DNA from 2 places in the Cupriavidus nantongensis genome. Region 2 is predicted to be linked to the other one. Evidence: predicted binding sites of a transcription regulator. Region 2 holds the regulator's gene; the other holds the start of a gene.
The links. The regulator FliA, encoded in region 2, starts transcription of late flagellar genes. The targets are predictions, from matches to a motif close to CTAAAGTTTNNNNNNNNNNNGCCGNTA.

Region 1 (10,656 bases), on a different contig from region 2:
CTACAGCGGCGCGTATTGGCACTACTACACCTTGTCGGACGGCGGTTTTTACATGGCCCCCGACCTGGCCGACCGCCTGGAGATCGAGGTGGACGGCAACGGCTTCCGAGGCGAGTTGTCGGCCGACGCCGCCGGCATTGTCGCAACCCTGTTCGCGCTGGGCCAGCTCGCGGCCGAGGCCGCCGACACGGACGCCGGCGATGCCCTGATCGACCGCTATCACTTCCTGCGCGGCTTCGCAGCCAGCCACGCCGAGGCGGCCGCGATCTACCGGGCTATTGACTGATGAGGGGCGGCCCCGGCTTCGGCCGGGGCTTCCAGGAGGCGACCATGACCAGGAACAACGCTCCCCAGGCACCGACGAACAGCTACGCGACGGACGGCAAGTGCCACAACGCCGAGCCGGGCACCTACGGCCACGAATGCGGCAAGCCGGCCGCATGGATCGGCACGAACCACAAGGGGTTCAGCTCGGGATTCTGCGACGACTGCAAGCGCCACGGCTACGAAGCCCGCGACGTGATCGCGTGGCGGCGTGCTGACACTTGAGGGGCCGGCCGATGGCGAAGAAACGCAAGACGCCGGCCCAGCCGGGCCAGGACTGGAACGCGCCGGCGGCCGAGCTGCTGGCCGAGCTGCCCACCGAACGCGACGAGCTGCTGGCCGCCGCCGTGGCGGCCGTGGTGGAGATCGACGCGGCGATCATGCGCGGCGACGGTGCGGCCGCCGAGGCGGCCAGCGACCGATACGAGGCCGTCATCTGGAAGATGAACGGCGGAACGCACGTGGGCAGCATGGCCGACCACGACGCGCCCGGCCAGGTCATCGAGCGCCATTGCGCGGCGGTGCCTGGCGACGTGCCCTTGTGGGGCCAGCGCGGCCAGTTCCTGGTCGCGGATGGCGACATGCGCGCCCTGGTGGAGTACGAGGCCGGCTACGGCGGGCCGCTGGGTGCCCACTTCCAGTTCCACGTCATCGACCTGGACAGGCCGTTTATCTCCGAAACGGGCTACCGCTCGCACTTCGACACGGCGCAGGGCTGCATGACGGTGGACGAGGTTGCGCGCGGCATCCTGGCTGCGCAGCGAGCCGAGAAGAAGCGCCCGGTGATGGTCGAGGCCAGCTACCGCGACCGCCTGGCCGATGCTCCCCTGCCCGCTTGGCTGGCCGGCCTGGAGCCGCCGGCGCGGCGCGAACCGGCGACCGTCCTGGTGCCGCCGGGGTTCGTCCTGGTCGATGTGGTGCTGCCCTCGCATCGGGCCTTCATCGCCAGGCGCTGGGCGGCCGAGGCCGCGACCAGGATCAAGGCGGCCAGGGCCGCCGGGTTGGACGCCAAGGGAAAAATCACCGGCGCAGGCCCGGAGCGAGATCCCGCATCGCCAGAAACGACGATGACCTGCAGCATCGTCAAAGCCGACGATGCCGAGCCGGTCGAGGGCGGGCCTGTATCGCCGGAAACGACGATGCCGGGAGCGAGCGCGGCAACCTGCAGCATCGCCAGGAATGGCGATGGAGGCCCGGCCGACCGGGTGGAGTTCAAGCCCGGCCAGCGGTGCGAGATCGTGAGCGTCCATCACCCGGTTTTCGACCGCTACATCGGCAAGCGCATCATCATCGTGAAGGTGCATCCCGACACCCGCCAGGTGTGGGCGCACGACGACAGGCCGGTAACGTACAAGACCAATCGCGCAGGCCGGCGCGTGGTCGATTCAGACCCGAGCTGCATCCAGTCGATCTACGGCTTCGACCAGTTGCGGCTTATCACTTGACCAGGAGAACGAACGAATGACGAACGACGCCAATATCCGGCTGGAGTGCTTGAAGCCGGCCGAACGCTGGGCACAACCGACCGGCGAGGAAGTCCGCGAGGTGCTGCGCCTGGCCGGGTTCAGCGGCAGCAAGGCCGCGAAGGCGCTGGGGCTGGGCGCGAAGGGCGACCGCACGATCCGCCGCTGGATCGGCGAGGACACCCCGATTCCCTATGCGGCATGGGCGATCCTGTGCGACCTGGCCGGGCTGGGCGTGATCTGGAAAGAGGATTGACGCCAAGGGAAAGGTTTTAGCGGCTAAAGTTTAGCCTTCGGATTCCGGTAAAGCGAAAAAAGTTTAGCTAAAGTGCTTGACAGGCTAGGGCATTTTGCCCTAATATAGCACTTGAAGGCCGGGCACATCGCCCAGGTCAACTACCGGAGAAAGTCCGATGAGCGACAACAAGATCATGCCCTGGATTGACGAGCTGGAGGGCGCGGCAGCGACCGACTTCCCGGCCCGCCGTGACGAGATCGCGGCCATGATGGCCGAGGCGGCCGAGCTGGTGCGCAAAGCCGAGGAACTGCGCGGCAAGGCGTACTTCGCCGGATGCTCCCTGGAGGGGCAGGCCAAGGGCCATTGGTCGATGGAAGCCGTCGAGCAGGCCAAGCGCCGGGCCGGCTGGTAAGAGCACATGGCCCGGTCGGCAACGGCCGGGCCTATCGAGGACGCCAAGAAGGGAGTATTGCGTGAGCCGAGGCAAGATCAAGGGCGGCCCCAGGTGGAGGAACGCCCCGGAGTGATCCGGGGCGCTTGGCCTGGTGCTGGCACACCGTAACCATGCTTCCGAGTGGGAGCACCCAGCATTCAACACGTAAGCGCGTGGAGGGTCAAGCTATGTCCAACATCATCAAGTTCCCCAAGGAGATCGAGCAGCCCGCCGCGCCCGCGCCGGTGGAGCCTGCCGCCGCGCCTGCTGCCCCCAACAAGGCCCCCGGTGCTGGCCTGCTGGCCGGCCTGGTCAAGTTCGTATGGGTGGCGACCGTGTTGGTCTGGCCGATCCTCAAGTGGGTGCTGTCGATTGCCACCTTCTTTCAGTTCGTGCGGATGCTCTACCACTGGAACACGCCTGGCGTGTATGCCGGCTGGTCGTTCCTGGTGTACTTCGCGGTGCTGACCGCGATCACCTACTTCGTTTCGATCTACAAGCCGAAGGGGCTTTGACATGAAAAAACAGACCCTGCCCTACCCGCCGGGATTCGTGGAGCCAACCACGGGCCGCGTGGCCGTCCTGGTGCGCGAGTACGCGGCCAGCGATTTGAACGGCGATGCGCCGGCCTATTGGTACAGCGCGCAATCCGAGGAATGGGGCCTTGACCCCTGGCGGCTCGTTGAAGGCGTCGATCCGCATGTGCATGGCGGTTCGTTCGACGTGTGCTTTGCGAGCGGCGGCACGCGCACCGTGGGGCCGTTGATGACGTTCTTCGTGAGCGCCGACCACGCGCAGCAGCTCGCAGTTTCGCGCGCCGCGTCGCAGATGGGGCGCTACGGAATGCGGGTGGTCGAGGTTCAGCAAGGCCCCGACGACCTCAAGCGCCTAGCCGCGCTGTATTCGGATGACGCCAAGAAGGGGTGATTTTTAGCCGCTAAAAGGCTTGACGCGCCCGGCGAGTTTAGCTAAACTTCTGCACATGGTCGGCGGCTGGCACCGCCTTTTGTTCAACAACCGGGTGTGGAGTTTATATGGGTGTTCTCCATGAAGAAACGGCTAACCGAAGCCCAATTCCAGGCGGCGATCAAGGGCCTGGAGATCGGGCAACAGACCATCGACATAGCGCGCGGCGTGCTGGTCGATGGAAGGCCCCAGGCCGAGTTTGTGGCCTCGCTGGGGCTGACCAAGGGGGCGGTATCGCAAGCGGTCAGTCGCGTGTGGGCAGCGGCGGGGGAAGTGCTCCCGCAGGGCTTCGCGCGGGTGACGGCGGTACTGCCGGAGCATCAAGCGTTCATCGTCAAGCGTTGGGAAGCCGACGCCAAGGGAAAGAGGAAACAGGAACCCAACTCATGAAAACACTGGTCACGGCAATTCAGAAAGGCGGACAGGGCAAGACCTTCGCAACCTGCCACCTGGCGTTCGACTTCCAGGAGCGCGGCCTTCGGGTTGCAGTGGTCGACCTGGACACCCAGGGCAATGCAAGCTGGACGCTGGCCGGCCACGACTCGGGCTATCCCGCCAGTCGCATGTTCACCGCCGGCGGCGACGAGCTGCGCGCCTGGTTCGCTGGCCGGGAGGATGACGGCCTGGCGCTGATCGCGGCCGATGCCAGCCTGGCCAACCTGGACAAGATGGACTTGGCCCAGGCCGCCGGCGCGCTGCGGGCCAGCATCGCGGCGCTAGGCGAGTTCTTCGACGTGTGCCTGATCGACACCGCCCCTTCCCTTGGCGTTGCCATGACGGCGGCCGTGCTGGCCGCCGACTACATGCTTTCGCCGGTCGAAATGGAGGCGTACAGCTTGCAAGGCATGAAGAAGATGGTTGCCGTCATCGGCAACCTGCGCAAGCAAAACCCGAAGCTGCGCTTTCTCGGCATGGTGCCGAACAAGGTGGACGCGCGGAAGCCGCGCCACGTCAGCAACCTGGCGACCTTGCAGCAGGCATATCCGCAACTGATCTTGCCGTTCAGTGTCGGCGCGCGAGACAGTATCGCGGAGGCGCTGGGCGAGCAGATGCCAGTGTGGAAGATCAAGAAAACCGCTGCGCGCAAGGCCACCCAGGAAGTGCGCGCCCTGGCGGATTACGTGTTCACGAAGATGGAGATCGCGCAATGACCAGCGCCGTAAAGACCAACGCCAAGAAGAAGGCCCCGCAAGCGGCCGCAGAGAAGCCCAAGGGCGGCGGGCTGGGCCTGGATGGCCTCGGCGACCTGTCGAGCTTGCTGGACGAGCCACAGGCCGCGAATGCGGCCCCTGGCGGCCCGCAGGAGCTGCCGCTTGACCTCATCGACGAAGACCCGCACCAGCCGCGCACGGCGGACAACCCCGGCTTCTCGCCGGAGTCCATCGCCGAGATCGGCGAGACGATCAAGCTGCGCGGCGTGAAGTCGCCCATCAGCGTGCGCGAGAACCCGGACGCGCCGGGCCGCTACCTCATCAACCACGGTGCGCGGCGCTACCGTGGCTCGAAATGGGCCGACAAGACCACCATCCCGGCTTTCATCGACAACGACTACAACGAGGCCGACCAGGTAATCGAGAACCTGCAACGCAACGAACTGACGGCCCGCGAGATCGCGGACTTCATCGGCCGCGAGCTGGCGAAGGGCAAGAAGAAGTCGGAGATCGCCAAGGAGATCGGCAAGTCGCCGGCGTTCGTCACACAGCACGTCACGCTGCTGGACTTGCCCGAACCGATTGCCGAGGCGTTCAACACTGGCCGCGCCAAGGATGTGACCGTCATCAACGAGTTGGTGACGGCGTTCAAGAAGAACCCCGAGGAAGTGGGTGCGTGGCTGGCCGACGACAGCCAGGAGCTGACGCGCGGATCGGTCAAGCTGCTGCGCGAGTACCTGGAGGACAAGCGCCACCAGGAAGGCGACCGCGACCCCAACACCGTCGATGCGTTCAGCGGCAAGACGGATGGCGAGGCCGAGGGCGACGGGCAAGGCCCGGAGGATGACGCCAAGAAGAAGGAGCCGAAGGAACCCGACCCGGACAAGCTCAAGAAAGCGATCATCCAGGTCACGCACGACGACCGCCCGGCCCGCCTGATCCTCAACCGCCGGCCGCCGGCCGAGGGCTGGGCCTGGCTCAAGTACGAGGATGACGGCCAGGAGTTCGAGGCCGACCTTGGCAAAGTGCAGCTTGTCGCGCTGCTGGAGGGCTAGACCCCCCCTGCACCAGACCCCGCCGCCCCCGCACCCCTGCGCCCCGCCATCGAGCGGGGCTTTTTTTTGCCTGCGCGCCCAGCGCCGGGCTGGCCCGTTTTAGCCGCTAAAAAAGTTCAGCTAAACACTTGCGCTATGTTGTATGTTGTAGTATGCTACACGCTACAACATACAACACCGGCCGAAAGGAGGCCCGATCATGGCAATCACGAAAGAGCAGATATTTGCGGTCGCCGACGAGCTGGACGCCGCCGGCCAGAACCCGACCCTGGCGAGCGTGCGCAAGCAGCTCGGCGGCGGGAGCTTCACGACCATTTCCGAGGCGATGAACGAATGGCGGGCACGCAAGGCCAGCCAGGCGGCCCCGATCCGCGAGCCGGCACCGGCGGCGATCACCGAGAAGCTGGCCGAGCTGGGCGGCGACTTGTGGGCCGTGGCCTTGGAAATGGCGAACAACCGGCTGGCCGCCGAGCGCGAGGCGCTGGAGGCCGTCCGGCAGGAAATGGAGGCAGCGCGCCAGGAGGCCGCAGAGCTGGCCGACCAGCTCACCGGCGAGCTGGACGAGGCCAAGGGCCGTATCGAGGCCCTGGAGGCCGCAGAGACCGACGCCAAGGGGGAAGCTGGGGCGCTACGCGAGAAGCTGGCAGCGGCCAGCGAGCGGGCGGCCACGGCCGAGGCCAGAGCCGGCGAGCTGCGCACGGAACTGGATCACGCCCACCAGGAGGCCCGCCAAGCCCGAGCGGAGCGCGACAAAGCCCAGGAGAAGGCCGCCGCGAGCGCCGACCAGGCGGAGGCCCTGCGGGCCGACCTGGCGGCCGCGAACAGCCGGGCAACGGAGATCGAGCGCCGGGCCGGCGAGCTGCGCGCCGACCTGGAGCGAGCCAACCAGGCCACCGACCAGGCGCGGGCGGCGCTGGCCGAGCAGCAGAAGGCCACCGAGGCGGCGGCCGGGCAGCTTGACCAGGTGCGGGGCGAGCTGGCAAAGGTGCAGGCCAAGGCCGAAGCCGAGCGCGAGGCGCACCAGGAGCAGCGCAAGGCAGCAGCGGCCGAAGCGCACCGCCAGGCCGAACGCTTGACGGCCACCCAGGCCGAGCGCGATGCCGCGCGCAAGGAGGCCAGCCAGGCCCGCGAGGACGCCGCGACCCTGCGCGGCCGGCTCGAAGCCCTGGAAACCGTCATGGCCCAGGAGAAGGGCAAGACGGGCGGCGCGAAAAAGACCTGATATTTCGGTCGGTTTTCAATAAAATCGAGGGTGTAACCTGGAACTACACATCCGGCCACGAGAGGAAAGCCGGCCTCGCGCATGCCGAGGTCGGCTTTTTTCTTGCTGGACTGGCAAGGAGGCCCATCTATTCCACATTTTGAAATGACCACACCGACGATAAGGAGCGCCCGATGAAACAGCGCCTCTTGGTCATGAACGGCCAACGCATCGTTCAGACCGAGCAAGAAGGGGCATGGGCCAACCAGAAGGTTGACAAGGCTGGCGCATTGAAGCCCGGCATCTACAACCTGTACATGGCCCAGCAGGCCGACAAGAAGCAGACCCATGACGGCGTGATCGTTCACGCCGACAACAACCAGGTGTACCAGCAGGTAGGCAAGAACTTTGTCATGCACGCCCGGTCAGATTTCGATAAAGTACCTGAAATCGGGAGCGCAAAGAGCATCAGCTACAGCGCGCAAGGCAAAGCAACCGTTGCCGCCGAGGCCCCGAAACTCACGCGAGGCCGGTCCCGATAGCTTTTAGCGGCTAAAAGGAGGGCCACGCCTTGAGACGACTCACACCCACCGCCGGCCGGGCAGACGCCCGCCGCATCCAGCCGGCATCCGCCGGCTTCGCAACAAGCACGACCAGCAGAACCGACGCCGCCGGCGACGGCCTGCTGGCCGCTGCCGAAGCCACAGAGGCCGAGCAGCAAGCGGCCCTGGAGGCCGCCCCGCTCGACCAGACCTACCAGGAAGCCCTTGCCCTGTACGTTCAGGCCAAGCACGACCAGGTGGAGCGCATCGAGGATCGGCTTGAAAACCTGATCGACCGTCAGCAGGCGCGCTTGCAGCAGACCCAGGCCAACCAGCCGGGCCTACTGTCCCGGCCTGGCGCGAAACGCGCTTGGCAGAACCAGCAGATGCAGCAGCAGGCGCGCTTGCAGTCCCTGCACGTGCGCCTGGAAGCCGTCCGCGAGATCAAGGAAGGCATGGGCCTGCACTCACCGAAGGTCGAAGAGCTGGCGACCCGCAAGATGCGCGCCGAGAAACCCGAGCTGGCGGCCGATTGGGATGCCATGCGCGAGGCGGCACGCCGGCACCAGGCGCTGCAACGCCGCGAAGAGCAGGAGCGAAAGCAGGCGCAGGCCCTGGAGCGACCAGGCCGGTCGCAGAGCTTGGGCCTCACGCGGCCCGTCTAAAACGAAAGCCCGGCACTGCCGGGCTTTTTCCTCGAGCCTCGCCGTTTCCGGCGATGCAGGCCCGCCGCTGGCGGCATCCTGCAGCACCGTCATTCCCGACGATGCAAGGGGCTGGCCAGCCTCGCCAGTTCCGGCGATGCCGCCGGCGCGGTCGACCATCGCCATTTCTGACGATGAGATCCCGCATCGCCATCTACAGCGATGCCCACAACGCGAGGGCGGCCGCGAAAACCGCCATGCCGGCCGCCACGATGTTCATGTACGACACGCGCCGCGCTTCGCGGATCGGCGCGGCGAGCTGCGCGGCGGCCGCTTCCAGCTCGCGCCGCACCGCCTCGGCGGCGGCCTTGCCGCCGTCCTGCATCCCCTTCGCCATCGCCTCTTTGGAGGCCGCCAGGGCCGCGTTGAGCGTCCTTTCGGCCTTCCCCTTGGCGTCATCCCCCCAACGGTGTGCGATGGCTTCCAGCTCTTCCTTGAAGCGATCCAGGATTTCTTGCTGCGCGGCCTGGCTGTCCTGCATCAGTCGGGTGTTGATCGTCTGGAGGATCAAGATCGGATCGTCGCGGCCAACGGCGATGCCGTGCTTGACCGCGATTTCCCGTATCAGCTCTTCGATCTTGTCATCGCTCGCCATCAGAGCACCGCCGCGTTGTCGAGCTGCTGGAAGAGTTGCGACTTCACGATCTTGAGCCGCTGCCGCGTCATGATCGTGAGCGCCGAGTCGGCCAGGGCCTCATCGAACGTCCGGCGCTCCTGGAGCATTTCCGAGAAGTCGCGGCCGTAGGTTTCTTCCTTGAGCGCCGGAATCTGGATGATGGCCGACACCCGCGCCTTGTTGTCGGTGTACGCCTTCATCTTCTCGAAGCCCTTGCCTTCGTGCTCGATTGGCCCCCAATACGGGTTCAGCCACACCACGAACACGCATTCGGCCGGGAATTGCCGGGCCAGCGTGCTAAAGCCGTTCAGGGTGTCCAGGAAGGCTTGCCCGCCGGTGACGACCGTATGCACCACCAGTTCGTGCCCCATGTCCTGGAGCAGCGCCGGAACCTGGTTGCCGATCAAGTAGCTGGACAGCGGCACGAACGAGCTGGCCCCGTTGTCGATGATGACGTCGCCCTTGGTCGAGGCGATTTGCTCCACCAGGGCATCGAAGTTCCGGGTGTTGATCTCGTCGCCGTCCATGATGTTCAGGCGCTGCACGTTCAGGGCCTTGTAACCCTCAAACGTGCTGTTGACCGGATCGGTGTCGATGCAAAGCGGCGTCTGCCCCTTGCTCGCTTTGTACTGCGCAATGGTGGCCGCGATCATCGACTTGCCGACGCCGCCCTTGCCCTGCAAGACCATGTGAATTTTCGCCATTACAGTAAATCCTCTTTATTCGGTTTCGGGTTGTAGTTGAAGCCGGCGATCCCTGCCGACTCGGGTTTCTTCGGCTCGGGTGCCTTCGGCTTCCTCGCCTTCGACCCCCCTTCCTGTTGCGCCGGCTTCTCCCCTTTGGCCTGGTTGGCCGCCGGGGGAGGCACCGGCGCGGGTGCTGCTGGTGCGGCCTTGATGTACCGCTGGACGTGCTTGCGGAACGTCTCGTAGCTGCACTTGACCCGGCCGATCTCGCGCATGTCCTCGTAGATCGTCGTCACTGCATAGCCAGCATCCATCGCGGCTTTCACGTCCACGCGCACGGCCAGGAATGCAACGGCCGTCGCGTCCTGTCGGCGCTTCTTGGCGGCCCGTTTCTCGATCCGCGCGGCCAGCTCTTGGGGGTAGCTGCTTTCTGCCATCGCCTCGCTTCCGTGGTTTGTAAATAGCCGTCATTTTCATGTATCGACCCGTGGAAAGTCTATGTAAAGCGCGTGGATAGCAGCTTGACACCGCTGCATCTAGCGCGCTTTCCGGGCATTGTACGCCTTCATTCGATATATCCGCCATCTTTTCGCGCTAAATGCAGACAGATGCGAAGGTTTCGGTATAGACTTTCCTTGGTGTTATCAACGCCGTAAGGCGGGCAGGATGTGCGAAGTTAGCTAACCGGCGGGCCGGTTATCTATCTTCGCTGTCCCTTATTCGCGCCTGCGGCACTCAACGGGCATCCTGCTCTGCGAGGCTGCCGGCTACCGCCGGCCAAGAAGCGAGAGACGAACGACATGGGCTACATCAATCCGCTGCTGGAGCTTCCAGCAGGCCGCGAACTCCAGGCGCTTCCGGTTGCCGACCGGCAGCGCCTTGCCCGCGTGCTGCGCGAGCTGCGCACGCAGGCCAACGACGAGGCGGAAAAGGCATGGGCACGCCGCAAGGGGCCGATGGCCGCCTACTGGCGAGCCGTGGCGACCTACGCGCGACACACGGCGCACGCGCTCAAGGGGTAGCGACATGGAAGCCGACGAACAGCCGACCGCGAAGCGGCGGCAGCACCTACGGGTGCCGGTGTTCCCCGACGAGAAGGAACAGATCGAGGCGAACGCCAAGAGGGCCGGGGTCAGCGTGGCGCGCTACCTGCGCGACGTGGGCCAGGGCTACCAGATCAGGGGCGTCATGGATTACGAGTACGTGCGCGAGCTGGTGCGGGTGAATGGCGACCTCGGCCGGCTGGGCGGTTTGCTCAAGCTATGGCTCACCGACGA
Region 2 (10,656 bases):
AAACAGCACCCAATTCCCCCGCCTTTTCGCGCGAATGGGAATCCCACCCCGCTTCGATAATCCCCGCTGACGAATAGCGGCCTGCCGCTTCGCACGGAGCGTGGATGTCCGAAGAAAGCGATCTCGAGAAAACCGAACCCGCCTCACCCCGGCGCCTGGAAAAGGCGCGCGAGGAGGGGCAGGTGGTGCGCTCGCGCGAGCTGGCCACGTTCGTGATGCTGATTGCCGGCGTGACCGGCCTGTGGACGCTGGGCGGCCACCTGGGCCGCAGCCTGAACCAGGTGATGCAGGGCGCGTTGCGCTTTGAGCGGGCCACGGCGTTCGATCCGGCGCGCATGCTGTCGCGCTTTGCGCTGATGGTGTGGGACAGCCTGCTGGCCTTCCTGCCGTTGCTGCTGCTGTTCGGCGTGGCTGCGCTGGCCGCGCCGCTGCTGCTGGGCGGCTGGGTGTTCTCGGCCAAGTCGTTCGCGCCGCAGTTGTCGCGGCTGTCGCCGCTTGCGGGGCTGGGGCGGATGTTCTCCGCGCATGCGCTGGTGGAGTTGCTCAAGGCCGTGGCCAAGTCGCTGCTGGTGGGCGCGGTCGGTGCCTGGGTGCTGTGGCGCCGTCTGCCGGAGGCCATCGCGTTGATGAATGCGCCGGTGCAGGAGGCGCTGCTGCACATGGTGGACCTGGTGATGTTCTGCTGCCTGGTGGTGTCGCTGTCGCTGCTGGTGGTGGCGGCCATCGACGTGCCGTGGCAGTACTGGGAGTTCTTCAAGAAGCTGCGCATGACCAAGGAAGAGGTCAAGCAGGAATTCAAGGAGAGCGAGGGCGACCCGCATATCAAGAACCGCATCCGCCAGCAGCAGCGCGCCATGGCACGCCGCCGCATGATGACGGAGGTGCCCAAGGCCGATGTGGTGGTGACCAACCCTACCCACTTTGCGGTGGCGCTGCGCTACGAGGAAGGGCGCATGGGCGCGCCGCGCGTGGTGGCCAAGGGCACCGGCGACGTGGCCGCGCGCATCCGCGCGCTGGCGGCGGAGCATCGCGTGCCGCTGATGTCGGCGCCGCCGCTGGCGCGCGCGCTGCACCGACATGTGGAGCTGGGCCAGGAAATCCCGGCCGGCCTCTATACCGCCGTGGCCGAAGTGCTGGCCTGGGTCTATCAACTGAAGCACTGGCACTACTCGCAGGGCCCGCAGCCGCAGGCGCCGGCGGACCTGCACGTGCCCGATGAACTCGCCGTACCGGAAATGCGCGAATGAACGCTCTGAGCAACCTGTTCAACCTGCCTGGCCTGCGTTCGGCCGGCCAGCTCAAGGCCATGACCGGGCCGCTGCTGATCATCATGATCCTGGGGATGATGATCCTGCCGCTGCCGCCTTTTGTGCTGGATCTGCTGTTCACCTTCAATATCGCGCTGGCGATCATGGTGCTGCTGGTCAGCATGTACACGCAGAAGCCACTGGATTTTGCGGCGTTCCCGGCGGTGCTGCTGTTCACCACGCTGCTGCGGTTGTCGCTGAACGTGGCGTCGACGCGCGTGGTGCTGCTGGAAGGCCATACCGGCCCCGACGCGGCCGGCAAGGTGGTGGAGGCCTTCGGCCACTTCCTGGTGGGCGGCAACTTTGCCGTGGGTATCGTGGTGTTCGCCATCCTGGTGGTGATCAACTTCATGGTGATCACCAAGGGCGCGGGGCGCATTGCCGAAGTCGGCGCGCGCTTCATGCTGGATTCGATGCCGGGCAAGCAGATGTCGATCGATGCCGACCTGAACGCCGGCCTGATCGACGAAGCCGCTGCAAAGAAGCGCCGTGCCGAGGTGGCGCAGGAATCCGACTTCTACGGCGCCATGGACGGTGCCAGCAAGTTCGTGCGCGGCGATGCGGTGGCGGGCCTGCTGATCATGTTTATCAACGTGGCCGCGGGCATGGTGGTGGGCATGGTCCAGCACGACCTGGACTTCGGCACCGCCGTCCACAACTACACGCTGCTGACCATCGGCGATGGCCTGGTCGCGCAGATTCCGGCGCTGGTGATCTCCACCGCGGCCGGCGTGATCGTGTCGCGCGTGTCGAACGAGCAGGACGTGGGCGAGCAGCTGACCGGCCAGCTTTTCGCCAATCCGCGCGTGCTGTACCTGACCGCGGGCATCATCGGCCTGATGGGCATCATCCCGGGCATGCCGCACTTTGCCTTCCTGCTGCTGGCGGGCGCGCTGGTGTGGATGGGCCGCTATATCGCGCGGCGCGCCGCGACGCAGGCGCAGACCAAGCAGCGCGAAGAGCGCACCCCGGCGGTGGCGCAGGAATCGACCGAAGCCAGCTGGGACGATGTCACGCTGGTGGACCCGCTCGGCATGGAAGTGGGCTACCGCCTGATCACGCTGGTGGATCGCGCGCAGGACGGCGAGCTGCTGGGCCGCATCAAGAGCATCCGCAAGAAGGTGGCGCAGGAGATCGGCTTCCTGGTCCCCGTGGTGCATATCCGCGACAACCTGGAACTGAAGCCCAACGCCTACCGCATCACGCTCAAGGGCGTGGAGATCGGCCGCGGCGAGGCCATGCCGGGCCAGTGGATGGCAATCAACCCGGGCCAGGTCAGCGGCACGCTGCCGGGCGCGGCCACGCGCGATCCGGCCTTCGGCCTGCCCGCGGTGTGGATCGATGCCGGCATCAAGGAACAGGCGCAGGCGTACGGCTACACCGTGGTCGATGCCAGCACCGTGGTGGCCACGCACCTGAACCACGTGATCCACATGCACGCGGCCGAGCTGCTGGGCCGCCAGGAAGTGCAGGCGCTGCTGGACCGCATCGCCAAGGAGTCGCCAAAGCTGACCGAAGACCTGGTGCCGAAGACGATTTCGCTCACCGCGCTGCAGAAGATCCTGCAGAACCTGCTGGACGAAGGCGTGCCGATCCGCGACATGCGCACCATCCTGGATGTGGTGGCCGAGCACGCGCCCAAGATCAGCGACCCCAACGAGCTGACCGCGATGGTCCGCGTGGCGCTGGGCCGCGCCATCACGCAGCAGCTGTTCCCGAACAATGCCGACCTGCAGGTGATCGGCCTCGACGCCGGCCTGGAGCGCGTGCTGTCGCAGGCGTTGACCAACGGCGGCGGCATCGAGCCGGGCCTGGCCGACGCGCTGCTGCAGCAGACCCAGGGCGCGGTCACGCGCCAGGAGCAGCTGGGCATGGACCCGGTGCTGCTGGTGCCGTCGCAGCTGCGCCCGCTGATGGCGCGCTTCCTGCGCCGGACCATGCCGCAGCTGCGGGTGCTGTCGCACGCCGAGGTGCCCGACAACCGCAATATCCGCATCACCGCCATGATCGGCGCGTGAGGAGTCAACGATGAGCGTAGCCAAGTTTGTCGCGGCCAACGGCCGCGAAGCCATGCGCCAGGTGCGCGAAGCCATGGGGCCGGATGCCGTGGTGCTGTCCAACCGCACCGTCGAGGGCGGGGTCGAGATTGTCGCCATGCGCGATACCGATCTGGGCAGCGTGTCGGCCAGCGCGCAGGTATACGTGCCGCCTGCACCGGCGGCCGAGCCCGCGGCCATCGGCGACCTGCGCGGCGAGTTGCAATCGATGCGGGCGATGCTGGAACGCCAGCTGGCCGGCATCGGCGCGGCGCCGGGCGTGGCCCCGAGCGCGGCGGCGCACGGCGTGGCAGCGAGCGACCCGCTGCGCGAATCGCTGTTCGAATGGATGGTCGGCGCGGGCTTCTCCGGGCAGCTGGCGCGCACGCTGCTGGCGCGGCTGCCGCTCGGCTATGACCGTCCCGCGGCAATGGGCTGGATTCGCAGCGAGCTGGCTAGCAAGCTGCCAGTGCTGGGCGACGAAGACAACCTGTTCGCGCAGGGCGGCGTGCTGGCGCTGGTGGGCCCCACCGGCGTGGGAAAGACGACTACCACGGCCAAGCTGGCCGCGCGCTACGTGCTGCGCCACGGCGCCGACAAGCTGGCGCTGCTGACCACCGACAGCTTCCGTATCGGCGCGCATGAGCAGCTGCGCATCTACGGCGACATCCTGGGCGTGCCGGTGCATGCGGTGAAGGACGCCGCCGACCTGCGCTTTGCGCTCGCAGCGATGAAGGACAAGCACCTGGTCATCATCGACACCGTCGGCATGAGCCAGCGCGACCGCAGCCTGTCGGAGCAGATCGCCATGCTGGCCGGCGTGCCCGCGCCGGTGCAGCGCGTGCTGCTGCTCAACGGCGCCAGCCACGGCGATACCCTCAATGAAGTGGTGCATGCCTACCGCCATGACGCCGCGCCCGATGGCGGCGGCATCGATGGCTGCATCATCAGCAAGCTGGATGAAGCCACGCACCTGGGATCGGTACTGGACGTGGTGATCCGCCACCGGCTGCCGGTGTTCTATGCGTCCACCGGGCAGCGCGTGCCGGAGCACCTGGAACTGGCCAACAGCACCGCGCTGGTCGAGCGCGCCTTCCTGACGCCGCGTCGCGGCTCGGTGTTTGCCGATGCCGATGCGGCGCGCCGTGCCGCCGCTGCTGCGGGGGAAGAGACCACCGCGCGCGGTGGCGCCACCGACGTGCTGCGCTCGCTGACCGATAGCGCCGACGCGCTCGGCCAGTGCGTGGCCGAACTCAATGGCGCGGGCCTGGGCTTCGACCTGGCACGCTCGCTGTGGCAGCAGCGCGGCGCCGGCGCGCCAGCACTGCGCGCGATGTCGCAGCAGGTGCGCGAAGCCGTGTGCCGTGACGTGACGCGCCAGTGCGAACAGTACGTACTGGCCGTCGCCGCCACGCTGCAGGTGGCCGTGCCGGGGCGCCGCTCGCCCCAGCCGATCCAGCACACGCTGTGGCTGGCCGATCGCAACGGCATGCCGCTGGCTGCCGCCGTCACGCCGACCGGCCGTGCCGGCCAGCCGTTGGGCGAAGCCGAGGCCGATGCCGCCAACCTGCGCGCCGCGATGAGCGCCGCGCGCAAGGTCGTCAACCTGGTCGACGCGCTGCCGTCCGCCGCCACGCTGGCGCGCTGGCAGCAGGCCGGCGAGCGCTGGGTGGCCAGCGCGCGCAAGACCGCGCGCGTGGTCAGCGCCGGCTCCGCGTGGAAGCTGGATGCGCTGGCGGATACGCTGACCTTCCATGCCGTCGGCGAAGACACCGTGCGCGAGCGCGATGCCGTGCGCTGGCTGGCAACCGCCGATGTGCGCGTGCCGGACAGCCCGGTGCGCGGCAAGGGCACGCCCGAAGGCGGCATCGACGCCTGCCTGGTGGTGGCCCGCCTGGCCGACCGCGCCACCGGCGAGCTGCTCGATACGCGCTACCTGCTGTGCGATCCGGCGCTGGCACAGGATGCCGCGCAGGTGGCACGCTGGGCCTTGTGGACCGACGCGGCCGAATCCGGCCTGCGCACGCTGCGCCATGCCATCGACCATTTCGCGCAGGACGCATGCGATGCGCACGATGCATCCGCCGTGGCTGCGCTGCAGCTGGGCTTGTCGGTGCTGCGCCTGGAACATGCGCCGACCGCGGCCGCGCCGGCATTCCTCGCGCGCCTGGCCGGCCGTACGGTGCGCCCGGGCGCGCTGGTGCCGGGCACCGTGCTCAATGAAGGCATGGGCCGCATGCTGGCGCTGCTGGACGTGCTGGAAAACTATCCGGGCCGCGGCACCGCCGCGCCCGCTGCCCCCGCGGAGGCCCTGCAGTGAGCACCCTCGCCATGGACCAGGCCGCGAGCCTGCGCCGGATGCTGGCGCCGCGCACCACGCGCCGCATCGCCGTGGTCGCCAGCGAACGCGGCGCCGGCGCCACCACCGTGGCGCTGGGTTTGTCGCATGCGCTGGCGATGCAGGGCGAGCGCGTGCTGCTGGTCGACGAAGACACCAGCGCCCGTGCCACGCGCTGGTCCGGCGCCAGGCCGGCGGGCACGCTGGCTGACGTTCACGCGGGGCGGCTGTCGCTGGAGGCCGCGGCGGGCGTGAGTCCGCAAGGCGTGCTGTCGGTGCTGCCGGCGGGCCGGCCGGTGCCGGGCGCTGCCTTGCCGGCGGCGGCGAACGATTTCCGTAGCGTGCTGGTCGATGCCGCGCTCGATGCCGACGGCGCGTCGTCGCCGCTCGCGGGCGATGCGCACAACGTGCTGGTGGTGATGCGCCCGGAGCTGGCGTCGATCACCGCCGCCTACGCCTGCATCAAGCGGCTGCACCACCTGTATGCGTGGCGCCAGTTCCACCTGATCGTCAACCTCGCGGCGAGCGAGGCCACGGTGCAGGCCATCCTGCGCAACCTGGCACGCACCGCCAGCCAGTACCTCGGCGTCGAGGTGCTGTGCGCGGGCTGGCTGCCGGCCGACCCGCTGGTGGCGCGCGCCGCGCAGCTGGGCCGCTGCGTGGTCGAGGCCTTCCCGGCGGCGCCGGCCACCGCGGCCCTGCGCCGCAGCGCCGGCGGCATCGGCGCGTGGCCGCTGCGCACAGATGCCGCGATGCCTGCCGCCGCCCCCGCGATGGCCTGAGCCTGCCAGCCATGCCACCTGAAACCACCACACCCTGAGCCAGCCGGCACGCCAAGGCGCGCCGGTCCAGCCATCCAGCAGTCACGAGAATTGCACCATGTACACGATCCAGGGAAAGCTCGAACAGGCCGATGTGGTCAAGGCGCACGCGCAGCTGGTGCGCCGCATCGCGCTGCAGCTCGCCGCCCGGCTGCCCGCCAGCGTGCAGATCGACGACCTGATCCAGGCCGGCATGATCGGCCTGCTCGACGCCGCCAAGCGCTATGAAGACACCCACGGCGCGCGCTTCGAGACCTACGCCAGCCAGCGCATCCGCGGCGCCATGCTCGACGAGGTGCGCGCCAACGACTGGCAATCGCGCAGCCTGCGCCAGTTCACCCGCCGCATCGAACGCACCCAGCGCAACCTGGAACAGAAGCTCGGCCGCACGCCGATCGACTCCGAAGTGGCCGAGGCCATGGAGATGCCGCTGGACGAATACCAGCTGCTGCTCAACGAGGTCTATGGCTGCCAGCTGCTGCACTATGAAGACTTCGAGCGCTCCGGCGAGGAAGACTTTCTGGACCGCCACCTCGGCGGCAGCGATGACGGCAACCCGCTGACCGTGCTGATGGAAAGCGGCATGCGCGAAGCACTGGTCCGCGCCATCGAGCGCCTGCCCGAGCGCGAGAAGCTGGTGCTGTCGCTGTGCTACGACCAGGAACTGAATCTGCGCGAAATCGGCGCAGTGCTCGACGTGACCGAGTCGCGCGTATGCCAGATCCGCGGCCAGGCCATCAACCGGCTGCGCAGCCAGTTGCGTGGTCTGCTGTGATGCCAGCCAAGGCGCGCGCCGTGCGTGGCGCTTGCGGGCTGCTGGCAGCGGTATCGGCATGCGCATGGGCCGCCTTCGATGCGGGCACACGACACGCATGGACCGGCTCGGTCAACGGCCCGGCCCTGCACGGCCGCGGCCAGCGTGCGGTGTCGCCGCCGATTATGCCCACCGGGGTGTTGCCGCAATCGGAAGGGGTCATTACGTCGGTGCGCTGGCGCTACAGCTTCGCCAAGACGCCGCCGGCGGAACTGCAGGCCTACCTGTGCAACGCGCAACGCTGCGTGCTGCTGCCACAGGCGGAGGGCAAGACCGACGCGTTCTTTGGGGACGATGCCACCAAGGGGTTTGTGTTTGCGTTCCGGGTGCCGGGGCAGGGGAGTCTGGTGCCGGTGTTGCAGGGGCGGAGTAATGAGGTGGTGGTGGGGTTTCGGTAGGGATGAATGTTCCGCTTTTTCGTCAGTTATCAACAAGTGACGAAAAAATGGAACATCAGGCGATCGACTAGCTAGCTGTCAGACTCACGCCCCCCTGTGCTGCCACGCCTGATTGTCGCAAGCGGGAGAGGGGAGAAACCCGCAGCGGAATCAACTACCTCGGCTTTCCAATTCCCGCTTGTGTACTCCCTCTCCCGCTTGCGGGAGAGGGTTGGGGAGAGGGCCGGAATATCAACGAAGTGAAGGCCGTCGCCATTGCCAGCGCCGGCCCTCACCCCCGGCCCCTCTCCAGCAAGCGGGCGAGGGGAGAAAACCCGCAGCGTCATCATTGCCTCGGGCTTTCCAGTTCCCGCTTGTGTACTCCCTCTCCCGCTTGCTGTATAGACCGGGGACATAGGTAACAGGTGTGCCAGGACATGGGTAACACTTTTCCCGCTTAGTCAGCGGGAGGATAACGTTGCCCTGGAGCCAAACCACCGTGAAGCAGCAAAGAGAAGAGTTCGTCCGCCTGGCACGCCAGGCGGACGCCAACATTGCGGAGCTTTGCCGCCGCTTCTGCATCAGTCGCAAGACCGGTTACAAGTGGTTGAATCGAGAGGATCTGGACGACCGAACTCGGCGTCCACATAGCTCTCCCGGTCGAACTCCAGCTGCCGTCGAAGAGCGCGTGCTAGCGATTCGAGCCGAACATTCGGCCTGGGGCGCCCGCAAGATCGCACACGTGCTGGAGCGCGACCACCGCCTCCAGATCGCCCCGAGTACAGTCAATTGGGTGCTGCGCCGCCATGGCTTGATCGATCCGGCCGCCAGCGCGGCCGCGACAGCATGGCAGCGCTTCGAGCACGACCGGCCCAATGCACTATGGCAAATTGACTTCAAAGGTCACTTCGCGACCGACACGCAGAGGTGCCACCCGCTCACGGTCTTGGACGATCACTCCCGGTTCAATGTGCTGCTCAGGGCCTTGGGCAACGAACAGTTTGAATCCGTACAAGAAGCGTTAGCGAAGGCTTTTGCGCGCTATGGGCTGCCCGAGCGGATCAATGCAGACAACGGCCCGCCCTGGGGTTCTCCAGTGCCTCGTGCGTTAACCACGCTGGGCGCCTGGCTGATTCGCCTGGGCGTGCGGCTCAGTCATAGCCGACCTGGCCATCCTCAGACCAACGGCAAGGACGAGCGCTTCCATCGAACCATGCAGGCAGAGCTGCTGGCCAACCAGCGCTTCCGGGATCTGGATGATGCGCAGCATCACTTCAGCCATTGGCGCCACGTGTACAACTTCAAGCGCCCACACCACGCGCTGGATATGGAGACACCCGCAAGCCGCTATGCGCCTAGTCCACGGGCGATGCCGCGCGAACTCCCGCCTATCGAGTACGACAGCGATGACATCGTGCGAAAGGTAGGCGACGGTGGGCGCATCTGCTTCCGGGGAAAGACGTTCCGGGTCGGACGAGCCTTGATCGGAACGCCCGTAGCATTGCGCCCTCGCGTGGACCTGGACGGCACCTTTGACGTCTACTTCTGCCATCAAAAGGTGGCCACAATAGACCTACAGCAGGTCTATTAAACTGGAGACTGGACTGTTACCCATGTCCCGGCACATGTGTTACCCATGTCCCCGGTCCATACAGCTTGCGGGAGAGGGTTGGGGTGAGGGCGGGAGCATCAACGAAGTGAAGGCCGTCGCCATTGCCAGCGCCGGCCCTCTCCCCCGGCCCCTCTCCCGCAAGCGGGAGAGCAACTGTGTTTAAAGTCAAGGTTTGACGGACGGCATAGCATGCTTAGTCGGGTCCCACACTGCGCCGTCTCTGGCCATCGCATTCAGGATGGTAAGGAGCTTGCGCATGCAGGCAACGATGGCAACTTTCTTGGCCTTGCCGGCCGCCAGCAGGCGCTGGTAGAACGAAGCAATAGCCGGGTTATAGCGCTTGGCCGACAGCGTAGCCATGTACAGCACCGCGCGCACTTCGCCACGTCCGCCCCAGATGCGGCGTGGACCTTGCCGTTTGCCAGAGTCATTGGCCAGCGGAGCAACACCGACGAGCTTGCCGATGGCCCTTCGCCCCAGCTTGCCCAACTCCGGCAGTGCCGCCAACAACGTCATGGTGGTCACCGCGCCGACACCTTTGACCGCTTCAAGCAGCGCACGCTGGTCTTTGAAGTGCTTTTCGATGTGCCAGTCCACATCCTTGTCGATTTGGCCTATCTGTTTGTCCAGCGTGCGAATCACCGCCCGGATGCTGCGTGCTGCCTCTGGCGACGCCTTTTCCAAGCGATTGCCTTCGGCCACACGCATCTCCAGCAACTGCCTGCGGCGCGTCATCAGCGATGTCAGTTGCTCGCGATGCGCTTCCAACCGGGCTGTGACGTACTTTTGGCGGTCCTGATGGCGCGCCAGCACGTTGGCGAAGTCTCGCAAACACCGGGCGTCCACCTGGTCGGTCTTGGCCAACATGCCCATCGACTTGGCAAAGTCGCGGGCCTGGCGCGGATTCACGCGCGCAACTTCAAGACCGGCCTGCTGGAGCGTACAAACCAGCCCACGCTCATAACCACCGGTGGCCTCAATCACCACCAGATCAACTTCGGACGCTTTGAATTTCCCGGCCAGCTCGTTCCATCCCGAGGCGTCATTGCTCAAGCGCAGACACTGATCGTTCCAGGAAGCATCGAGATGCTCTTTGGATACGTCAATTCCAGCGTTGGGCCGTGGTCCTTGGTTCGATTCCCTGCCTTGCGGATGCATACTCGGTATTGGCAACTGTTCGGGTTACACGAATTGGATAGAACGGGCCGGTGCGTTGACCAAGTGCTCTCCCACGAGCTGCGAACTCTGAGGGGTTTCAGGTTTGGCGCACCAACCACGAAAAACAAGCAATCCTACATTGACGACTCTGCCGGTCGCTACTCTTCTTGAATGCCTTCAGAACAACGTTCCG

Region 1: kleA (stable inheritance protein KleA) is a predicted target of FliA. The motif match lies at 2,067-2,093, and genes of this name have one in related genera.

What each region holds. Positions count from the first base shown of each region.
Region 1 is NZ_CP014846.1:36,750-47,405, forward strand. Features, by position in the region: gene A2G96_RS32020 (antirestriction protein) at 1-286, shown strand, start outside; gene A2G96_RS32025 (hypothetical protein) at 331-549, shown strand; gene A2G96_RS32030 (hypothetical protein) at 561-1,769, shown strand; gene korC (transcriptional repressor KorC) at 1,786-2,043, shown strand; gene kleA (stable inheritance protein KleA) at 2,201-2,437, shown strand; gene kleE (KleE stable inheritance protein) at 2,647-2,973, shown strand; gene A2G96_RS32050 (DUF2761 domain-containing protein) at 2,975-3,385, shown strand; gene A2G96_RS32055 (transcriptional regulator KorA) at 3,506-3,814, shown strand; gene A2G96_RS32060 (ParA family protein) at 3,811-4,575, shown strand; gene A2G96_RS32065 (transcriptional repressor gene korB) at 4,572-5,630, shown strand; gene A2G96_RS32070 (DNA-binding protein) at 5,830-6,852, shown strand; gene kfrB (IncP plasmid survival protein KfrB) at 7,026-7,373, shown strand; gene A2G96_RS32080 (IncP plasmid survival protein KfrC family protein) at 7,403-8,038, shown strand; gene A2G96_RS32085 (conjugal transfer protein TraM) at 8,232-8,672, opposite strand; gene A2G96_RS32090 (nucleotide-binding protein) at 8,672-9,397, opposite strand; gene A2G96_RS32095 (TraK family protein) at 9,397-9,816, opposite strand; gene A2G96_RS32100 (hypothetical protein) at 10,180-10,401, shown strand; gene traJ (conjugal transfer transcriptional regulator TraJ) at 10,406-10,656, shown strand, end outside.
Region 2 is NZ_CP014845.1:109,726-120,381, forward strand. Features, by position in the region: gene flhB (flagellar biosynthesis protein FlhB) at 105-1,247, shown strand; gene flhA (flagellar biosynthesis protein FlhA) at 1,244-3,325, shown strand; gene flhF (flagellar biosynthesis protein FlhF) at 3,336-5,663, shown strand; gene A2G96_RS21900 (MinD/ParA family ATP-binding protein) at 5,675-6,463, shown strand; gene A2G96_RS21905 (RNA polymerase sigma factor FliA) at 6,561-7,277, shown strand; gene A2G96_RS21910 (flagellar protein FlhE) at 7,277-7,714, shown strand; gene A2G96_RS21915 (IS481 family transposase) at 8,172-9,284, shown strand; gene A2G96_RS21920 (IS110 family RNA-guided transposase) at 9,471-10,463, opposite strand.